DNA from 2 places in the Plantactinospora sp. GCM10030261 genome. Region 1 is predicted to be linked to the other one. Evidence: riboswitches for the same ligand, from Rfam matches in the RefSeq annotation. Region 1 holds a riboswitch; the other holds the start of a gene.
What was found. Region 1 has a riboswitch for cyclic di-AMP ahead of ACFQUZ_RS07070 (coiled-coil domain-containing protein). Riboswitches for the same ligand answer to the same signal wherever they lie in the genome.
Positions count from the first base shown of each region.

Region 1 (4,183 bases):
CGCCGGCGAGGTGTCACCAGGGGACCCGACAGAGCTGGCCCAGGCGCTGATCGAGGTGGTGCGGGGTGCGGTCGGGCCGGCGCGAGACCGCACGCTCGCCCGGTACGCGCTCGCGCTGGAGGCGGCGGTCCGCCCGGAGTTGCAGTCGCACATGCTGCGCGGCAGGGCGGACGTCCTCCGGTGGGCCGTGCCGTGGCTGCGCCGGGCCGGTTCGGCGCAGCCGGAGACCCACGCCCGGTTACTGCTCGACTACCTGGACGGGGTGATCATGCACCAACTCTCGTTCCCGGAACCCGATTTCGACCCCGGACCCGGTGTCCGGACGCTCCTCACCGCCCTGTCCCGCACCCAGTAGCCCTCGCCCCCCGCCGGTGGCCCCGTCGATCTAGGGCAGATGGTTGTGATTGGAGATCAAAACGCGACCATCTGCCCTAGATCGACAGGGGCATACGCGTCAGGGGCATACGCGTGGGGAGGGCGTGCGACGGGGCGGCCGGCGCGGTGCGCCGACCGGCCGAGGTGGTCCGTCGCGGGTCAGTTCATCGACAGGTGGACGTGGTTGGTGTGGTCGCTGGACGGGTCGCCGCCCGCGCCGCTGTAGGACTTCCAGCCGCTGCTCGGCAACCAGATCTCCTTGAACCAGATGACGTACAGCACGCCGAGCCGGTTGGCGTTCTTCACGAAGTACGCCGCCAGGTTGTTGCCGTAGGTGCGGTCGCCGCCAGTGGCCACGCCGCCGAAACCGCCCTTCTGGGCGGCGAAGTCGCACGCCCGACCCTTCGGGTGCTCGCCCGATCCGCCGCTGCGGAAGCAGGAGACGAACCGGGTGAACCCGGCGGCCTTGGCCTGGTTCATGGCGTGCAACGTGCGTGGGGTGATGCAGCCCGAGGTCGTCGGGTCGTTGACGCTGCACGACTCGCTCGGCCACGAACCGTCGGAGTTGCGCGGCGCCGGCTTCGCCGAGGCGGACGACGTACCGCCGCTGCCGCCGGTGGACCGGGCTGAGCTGCCGGCGACGGCCAGGGCTCGTTCGGCCTGCTGTTTGCGCTTGGTCATCACGGTGAGCTGGGCGCGTTGCTCGGCGATCTCCCGGTCGACCGCGGCCTTCGCCTCGGTCTCGGCGTTGCGGGACTCGACCAACGCGCGCAGCTGCCGGTCCTCGTTGGCCGCCACCGCTTCGAGCCGGGCGGCCCGGTCCATCAGTCCGTCCGGACCGTCGGAGTTCAACAGGGCGGTCACCGGGCCGAGCCGACCGGTGCGGTACGCGGTGTCGGCCAACTCACCGACCGTCTGGCTCCGGGTGGTCAACTCGGTTTCGATGGTGCCCAACCGGCTGGCCAGCTCCTGCTGGCGTTTGGTCGAGGCGTCGAGCTTGGCTTTCGCGTCGAGGAACCCCCGGGACGCCTCGTCGAGTTGTTTGCGGAGAGCGTCGGTGCCGCCCTCGTCATCGGTGCCGGGCGCGGCCTGCAGTCCGGCGACCGGGGGTGGTGCCGCGGCCGCTGCTACCGGCGTGGCGACGGCGAGTGCGAGTCCCGCGGCGATCAGTGCCAGCACGGCGCGTACTCGGGAGCCGCGCTCGGGGGGCGTCAGTCGCGCGACGAAATGTCGAGCAGGTGCCATGAACCATCCTTCCGTCAGCCGCCGACCGGGTTAGCTGACGGGTTCGGGACGGAAGATCCCTACCGCTGACGCGGATGCACCCCAGGAACGTGGTTCCCCGGCTCGCGCGAGGCGATTAAGCGGCGGCCACCACCGGCGCCGGAAGGCACCTCCGGGTGGAGACCGCCGCCGAGTTTACGGGCGGTGACGGGGAATGGTGGCGGGGAGGTGCGGCGGGTCTGGCTAAATGTCCAATTAGTCCGGCTGATCCGGCGAAATTTAAGGCCCCATTAAAGCGATACGTGAACGGAGAGTAATGAATCGATCTCATCTCCGTGGCGGGGTGCGGTGCGGACGTGGGCCCTACGACCTACCAGCCGGTGGGTCCACAGGCCCCGGGTCGGGAGTCCGGCTCCACCTGCAAAGTGGCGTGGTCGATGTCGAACTCGTCATGCAGCGCCCGGCGCGCGGCGGAGAGCACCGCGCCGACCTCGGCCCCGGCGCGCACGGTCAGGTGCGCGGAGGCGACCTCCATGCCCGAGGTGAGCGTCCACACGTGCAGGTCGTGGACGTCGGTCACGTCGGGGAGGGCGCACAGTCGCGCCTGAACGGCGGGAACGTCGAGGTGCTCCGGCGCCGCCTGGACCAGGATCCGGATCGCCGCCCGCCCCAGCCGCCAGGTGCGCGGCAGGATGAACAGGCCGATCCCGACGGCCACCAGGGGGTCGGCCCACCACCAGTCGGTCAAGGCGATCACGCCGGCGGCGACGATGACGCCCACCGAGCCCAGCAGGTCGCCGACCACCTCCAGGTACGCGCCCCGCATGTTTATGCTTTCCCGTGCGCCGGCGCGCAGCAGCCCGAACGCGACGAGGTTGGCGCCCAGGCCGAGCACCGCCACCACGAGCATCGGTCCGACCACGACCTCGGGTGGATCCCCGAACCGGCGGACCGCCTCCACGAGCACGTAGATCGCGACACCGGAGAGCAGGACGGCGTTGGCCAGGGCGGCCAGCACCTCCAGTCGGTAGAGACCGAAGGTGCGCTGCGGATCGGCGCTGGCCCGGCGGGTGGCGGTGATCGCGGCGAGGGCCATGCCGATGCCCAGCACGTCGGTGAACATGTGACCGGCGTCGGAGAGCAGGGCGAGTGAGCCGGTGGCGAACGCCGCCACCGCCTCCACGATCATGAGGGTGGTGAGCAGGATCAGGGCCATCCACAGCCGGCCCCGGTGCCGCTCCGCGACGCGCAGCACCTGCCCGCCGTGGTCATGACCCGCTCCCACGCCCCTACCCTCCGTCCGACGGTCCCTCCCGGACCAATGTATGCTCACATTGCAATACATGCAATATTTTGGTCGACGGAAGGACGGACCTCCCCGGTCGGAGACCCGCCCTACGCGTAGTCGATCGTGGTCAGCCGCTGGGTGGCCCGGGACAGGGCCACGTACAGCGTGCGTACCCCGGCGGACGAGTCGGCCCGGATCTCCCCCGGCGCGATTAACACCACCCCGTCGTACTCCATGCCCTTTGCCTGCAACGCGTCGACCACCTGCAGGCGCGGACCGGAGAGCTCACGCAGCCATTCGGTGACCTCGGCCCGCCGCGGACCGGGGGTGATCACACCCACCGTGCCGGCCACCTCGTCGAGCAGCGCACGGACCGCCGCGACGGTCGTCGCCGGCAGGTCGGCGGCCGGCACGGAGAGCGCCACCGGCTCGACGCCGGTGGACCGGACCGCCGTCGGCAGGACCAGCGTCGGGTCCAGCTCCCGGATCACCCGGGCCGCCACGGCGAAGATCTCCGCCGAGTTGCGGTAGTTGGTGGACAGCACGTACTCGTGCCGGCGTCGGCGACCCAACGCCTTGTCCCGGGCCCGGGCAAGCTCCTCCGGGTCGCCGGTCCAGGCCGTCTGCGCCGGATCACCGACCACGGTCCACGACGCGAGCCGACCCCGCCGGCCCAACATCCGCCACTGCATCGGCGACACGTCCTGCGACTCGTCGACCACCACATGGGCGTATTCGCGGTAGTCCTCCGGGCGTCGGACCGCCTCGGCGCGGGCCGCCCGCTGCCGATCCGCGTACGTGCTGACCTCGCGTACCCCGCCGGCCACCCGGAACGCGTCCCGCCGTCGGCGAGCCGGCTGTGGCGGCCGTCCCAGCAACTCGTCCAACTCGTCCAGCAGCGCGACGTCGGCGATCGTCGGACCCTCGTCGGCAAGTGACCGGTAGGACCCGGCCACCATGTCGATCTCCGCCCGGGACAGGATCCCCCCGGCGTACGACCGTAGCCGCACCGGCCGGGCCAACCAGGCCAACACGTGTCGCGGGTGCAATCGGGGCCACCACGCCCGCAGGAAGTCACGGAACTCGGCGCGCTCGGCGAGTTCGTCCTCGAACTCGGCCTGTCCGGGCAGCCCACCGATCCGCAGCGCGCGGGCCTGGGCCCAGAGCGCGTCGAAAAGGCCGTCGATGCCGGCCCGGCGCACCTCGTTGCGGCGGGCTCCGCGAGGCAACGCCCGCTCCCGGATCGCGTCGAGTTCGTCGCGGCGCAACCGGAGCAACTGCCCGCGGTAGAGCAGC
Region 1 is NZ_JBHTDD010000004.1:129,360-133,542, forward strand. Features, by position in the region: gene ACFQUZ_RS07065 (TetR/AcrR family transcriptional regulator) at 1-355, shown strand, start outside; gene ACFQUZ_RS07070 (coiled-coil domain-containing protein) at 535-1,620, opposite strand; cyclic di-AMP (ydaO/yuaA leader) riboswitch at 1,624-1,752, opposite strand; gene ACFQUZ_RS07075 (cation diffusion facilitator family transporter) at 1,970-2,884, opposite strand; gene ACFQUZ_RS07080 (HelD family protein) at 2,995-4,183, opposite strand, start outside.

Region 2 (4,183 bases), on a different contig from region 1:
CCACGGGAATCGGATCGGGCGGGACGCTCGGGATTGTCGGGACAGCCGAGCCGTTCGATGCCTCCGGCCGATGTTCGCCGGTGGCGACCAGCAGTTCGTACGCCCGCTCAACCGGCAGCACCCCGGTCGCGATGGCCAGCTTCAGCGGGACGGAAGCCCGACCGACGGTCGTCGGCAGGTCCAGTACCTCCGGCGGCACCCGCCGCTCCGCGAGGTAGGCGGCCGCGGCCGGCGGCACATCCGACCACGCCCGCACCGCATCGGCCGTGCTGAAGCCGTACGCCGACCAGCGGTCCGCCTCGTCGGTCACCCGCTGCGCCACGTGCCTGGGGACCTCCGCACGCCCTCCGAGATCGTCACTGAGCAACGCACGGGCGAGCGGCGCCAGCGACGCGACCGGCACCCACCGTGGCTCGGGACCGCCCGCCGCCGACTCGGACCGGCGCCGGCGTCCCGGCTGGTCGGAACCACGCTGAACAGGCATACCAGTATCCAAGCATGATCCGCCGCGCCGGTCCTGGCCAGGGGTGAGACCGCCGTCGCGTAGGTTGGGTCGCATGCGTGTCGTTATCGCCGGAGGCCACGGGAAGATCGCCCTACGGCTGACCGCCCTGCTCGCCGGCCACTGACCGGCCCAGCTCGGTCCGGCCCCGGGTCGCTGGCGTCGCCCGCCCCGGAACCGAACTCCCGAGGCGGGCCGAGCCGGTCGGCGTCAGGTGGAGTAACCGCGGGTGGCCATCCACTTCGCCAGGTCGATCGTGGTAATCCAGTACGAACTCTGCCCGTTCACGAAGGCCGGGTCTGCGATCTTGAGTAGTCGGCCCTGGTCCCGGTAGCCGACGACAGTGACATAGTGCCCGCCCGGGTAGTCGTGCCAGCCGCCCTCGGTGTCCACCTGGCTGCCGACGATGTTCGCCACGATCGGGCGCCCGCCGCCGATGGCACGTACCGCGTCGGCCTGCAACCGGTCCATCTGGGCGGGGCTGGGTGCGCCCGGCAGTTCCCGGGTGACGTAGTCGGCGCCCTTGCCCAGGCCGTTCAGCACCCGGGTGGTGTCGGCCGCCGAGTCGGTGCCAAGTTCCGACGTGTTCAGCCGGCGGGCGAGGTCATCCTGGCTTGGCGTACGACCCATCGCCGACAGCGCGATACGGGTGGCCGCCGGGCCACAGTAGTAGAACGTGGTCTGCGCCTGGTAGTCGTAGGCCAGCGACTTCGTCGCGGGCGGCTTCGGCGGCGCCTGGGTGGTCGGCGCGGCGGCGGACCGGGACGCCGCCGACGACGCCGGGTCACTCGGCGAAGCGTCGCCCGGCGCCGGGGCGCTGGTCGGCGCGGCCGGGCTGCTGGCATCGGGGGCGAGTGCGGCCGCGGCGACGCCGGCCGGCGCGGTGCGGTCGGCCGGTTCCGGTGGCTGGTTGACCACCATGGTGACCATCCCGGCCGCGGCCACCGTCGCGACGCCGGCGACACCGAGGCGGTACGGGGGCCGGGTGGACAGCCGGCGGATGTGCTGGGCCGGATGGTTGATCAATCGGCGTATCTGTTCAACGACATGCTGCACGGGATCCTCCAGGGGGATTCCGGCTCCGGCCGCGAAGGGTCCCGGAGCCGGCGGGTCCGCCAGCGGTTCGGTACGGGTGACCGGCCCGGCTCCTCGCCGGGCAGGGCAGAGCGACGCGCCCCGGGGCCGGACGGCACCGGCGGGACGGTCGCGCGTGGCGAACCTACGGCTGGCTGACGACGGTCAGGGCGCCACCGGGGTGGGCGCGGGGGCGGACGGGTTGACGGGACGCGGGAGGATCCGCGGGGAGAAACGGCGCACGAGGGGATCTCCTTCCACAACCGCTTGCCGGGTTAGCTGACGGATTCGGACGGGAAAGGTCGCCCTACCACGGACCTGACATCCGCGGATTCACCCCTGGAACGATGGGTCCCCGGCTCGCTATCAACGATTCAGCGGGTCCACGCCGACGCCACCCATTTGGTGACAACAGCCGGCGGGACGGGACGACACTACTGGCGCTACCACCCGTTCGCCAACCCCTGTTCACCTGGAGAAACAGCGATGCGGCTCGCCTCACAAAACGCCTACGGTCCGGATTCGTCCACGCTGACCGAAACGATTTCGGACGCCCCGGACCGACGTCGGATAACGGCAACTGACGGGCGACCACGACGGTTTCCACGTTCGCGCGACGATTGGTGATGACCATTCAGCCGATCAAGGGCGGAACGCTATCTCCCAGGGGATCAGACGGTTGTCGTCGATCAGTTCGTCGCCGCCAACCCGATGTCGGCGGTCGACCGGCCACGCGTGTGCCCGGCACGGCACGCCCGGTCGGGTGATGGCTCGATGTCGGTGCCGGTGGGCATACTGCCGGACGGGGCGCGGAGGAGCTTGGAGGACGCCATGACGATCCTGCTGGCCATCGGGACGGCCAAGGGCCTGTTCCTGGCCACCGGCGCGGACGACGGACGCTGGGAGCTGTCGGGGCCACACTTCGCGATGACCGGCGTGTACGCCGTGGCCATCGACAAGCGGTCGGCCCGCCCCCGGTTGCTCGCCGGGATGACGAGTTCCCACTACGGCCCCAGCGTGGCCACCAGCGACGATCTCGGCGCGTCGTGGCACGAGCCGGACCACGCCCCGGTCGCCTTCCCGGAGGAGACCGGCGCCAGCCTGGGACGGGTGTGGCAGCTCGCTCCCGGCGCCGCCGACCAACCCGGACTGGTCTACGCCGGCACCGAACCCTCAGCACTGTTCCGCTCCACCGACGGCGGCGGGACCTTCGACCTGGTCCGGTCGCTGTGGGACCACCCGCACCGGAAACAGTGGGGAGCCGGGTTCGGCGGCCAGGCCATCCACACCGTGCTGCCGCACCCCACCGATGCGGCTCGGGTGCTGGTGGCCATGTCGACCGGCGGGGTCTACCGGACGACGGACGGCGGCGCCTCGTGGACCGCCGGCAACACCGGAATCCGGGCCTACTTCCTACCGGACGAGTGGCCCGAGTTCGGCCAGTGCGTACACAAGGTGGCTCGCGACGGTTCCGATCCGGAGCGGCTGTACGCGCAGAACCATCACGGCGTCTACCGCTCCGACGACGACGGCGGCACCTGGTCGTCGATCGCCGCGGGGCTGCCCAGCGATTTCGGCTTCCCGATGGTGGCGCACCCCCGCCGGCCTGGCGTGATCTACACGTTCCCGCTGGTCGCCGACAGCGAGCGGTTCCCAGTCGACAGGCGGTGCCGGGTGTTCCGGTCCGTCGATGCCGGCGACACGTGGGAGCCGTTGAGCCGCGGCCTGCCGAGCGACCCGTTCTATCCGGCGGTGCTGCGGGACGCCATGTGCGTCGACGACGCCAGTTCCACCGGTGTCTACTTCGGCACCCGCTCCGGGGAGGTCTACGCCAGCCGCGACGAGGGTGACTCGTGGTCGCCAGTGGCGACCCACCTGCCGGACGTGCTCTGCGTCCGCGCCGTGGCGGTCTGAGGTGGTCACCGTCCTGATTCCCGCCGCCCTCCGGCCGGACTCCGGTGGCGAGCGCCGGTTGGACCTGCCGGTCGGCGCCGGCACCCTGGCCGCGGTGCTCGACCAGCTCGCCGCCGGGTGGCCACGCCTGCACCGCCGGCTCCGGGACGAGCAGGGCCAACTCCGCCGGTACGTCAACATCTACGTCGACGGTGAGGACTGCCGGCGGGTCGGCGGGCTGGCCACGCCGGTGCCGGCCGACGCGGAGGTGCAGATCCTCCCGTCGGTGGCCGGGGGTTCCGGATGACCGGAGACGGTCGTCCGGCGTCGGCTCGGGACCATCCCGCCCCGACCCAGCGTCGCCCGGCGTCACCCGGAGCCTCCCCTCCACCACCGGCCGGCGACGACGCGGGCCGGATCCGCGACTCGCTGGCCGCCTGGCTGGCCGGGGTCACCTTCCTGGACCGGACGGCCGACCAGGTGAGCGCGCTGCTGGTGGACGCGGTGGTGCGGTGGGGCAGGGACCAGGGCTGGCGGGTGTACCGGCGCGCGGCAAGCGTGTTCCCGCTGCCCCCGCCGTACCAGCACCAGCACTCGTGGGTGGACGCGGCGTGCGCCCGGGCGGACGGCGCGCCGGTGGTGATCGAGGTCGACCGGGGGGCGCGCCGTCGGACGGCGGAGAAGCTGCTCGCTGAGGCGGCGGCCGGGCGTACC
Region 2 is NZ_JBHTDD010000040.1:39,198-43,380, forward strand. Features, by position in the region: gene ACFQUZ_RS30110 (hypothetical protein) at 1-484, opposite strand, end outside; gene ACFQUZ_RS30115 (C39 family peptidase) at 713-1,570, opposite strand; cyclic di-AMP (ydaO/yuaA leader) riboswitch at 1,826-1,966, opposite strand; gene ACFQUZ_RS30120 (WD40/YVTN/BNR-like repeat-containing protein) at 2,408-3,490, shown strand; gene ACFQUZ_RS30125 (MoaD/ThiS family protein) at 3,492-3,776, shown strand; gene ACFQUZ_RS30130 (hypothetical protein) at 3,773-4,183, shown strand, end outside.
Region 2: another riboswitch for cyclic di-AMP. It lies ahead of ACFQUZ_RS30115 (C39 family peptidase); the one in region 1 lies ahead of ACFQUZ_RS07070 (coiled-coil domain-containing protein).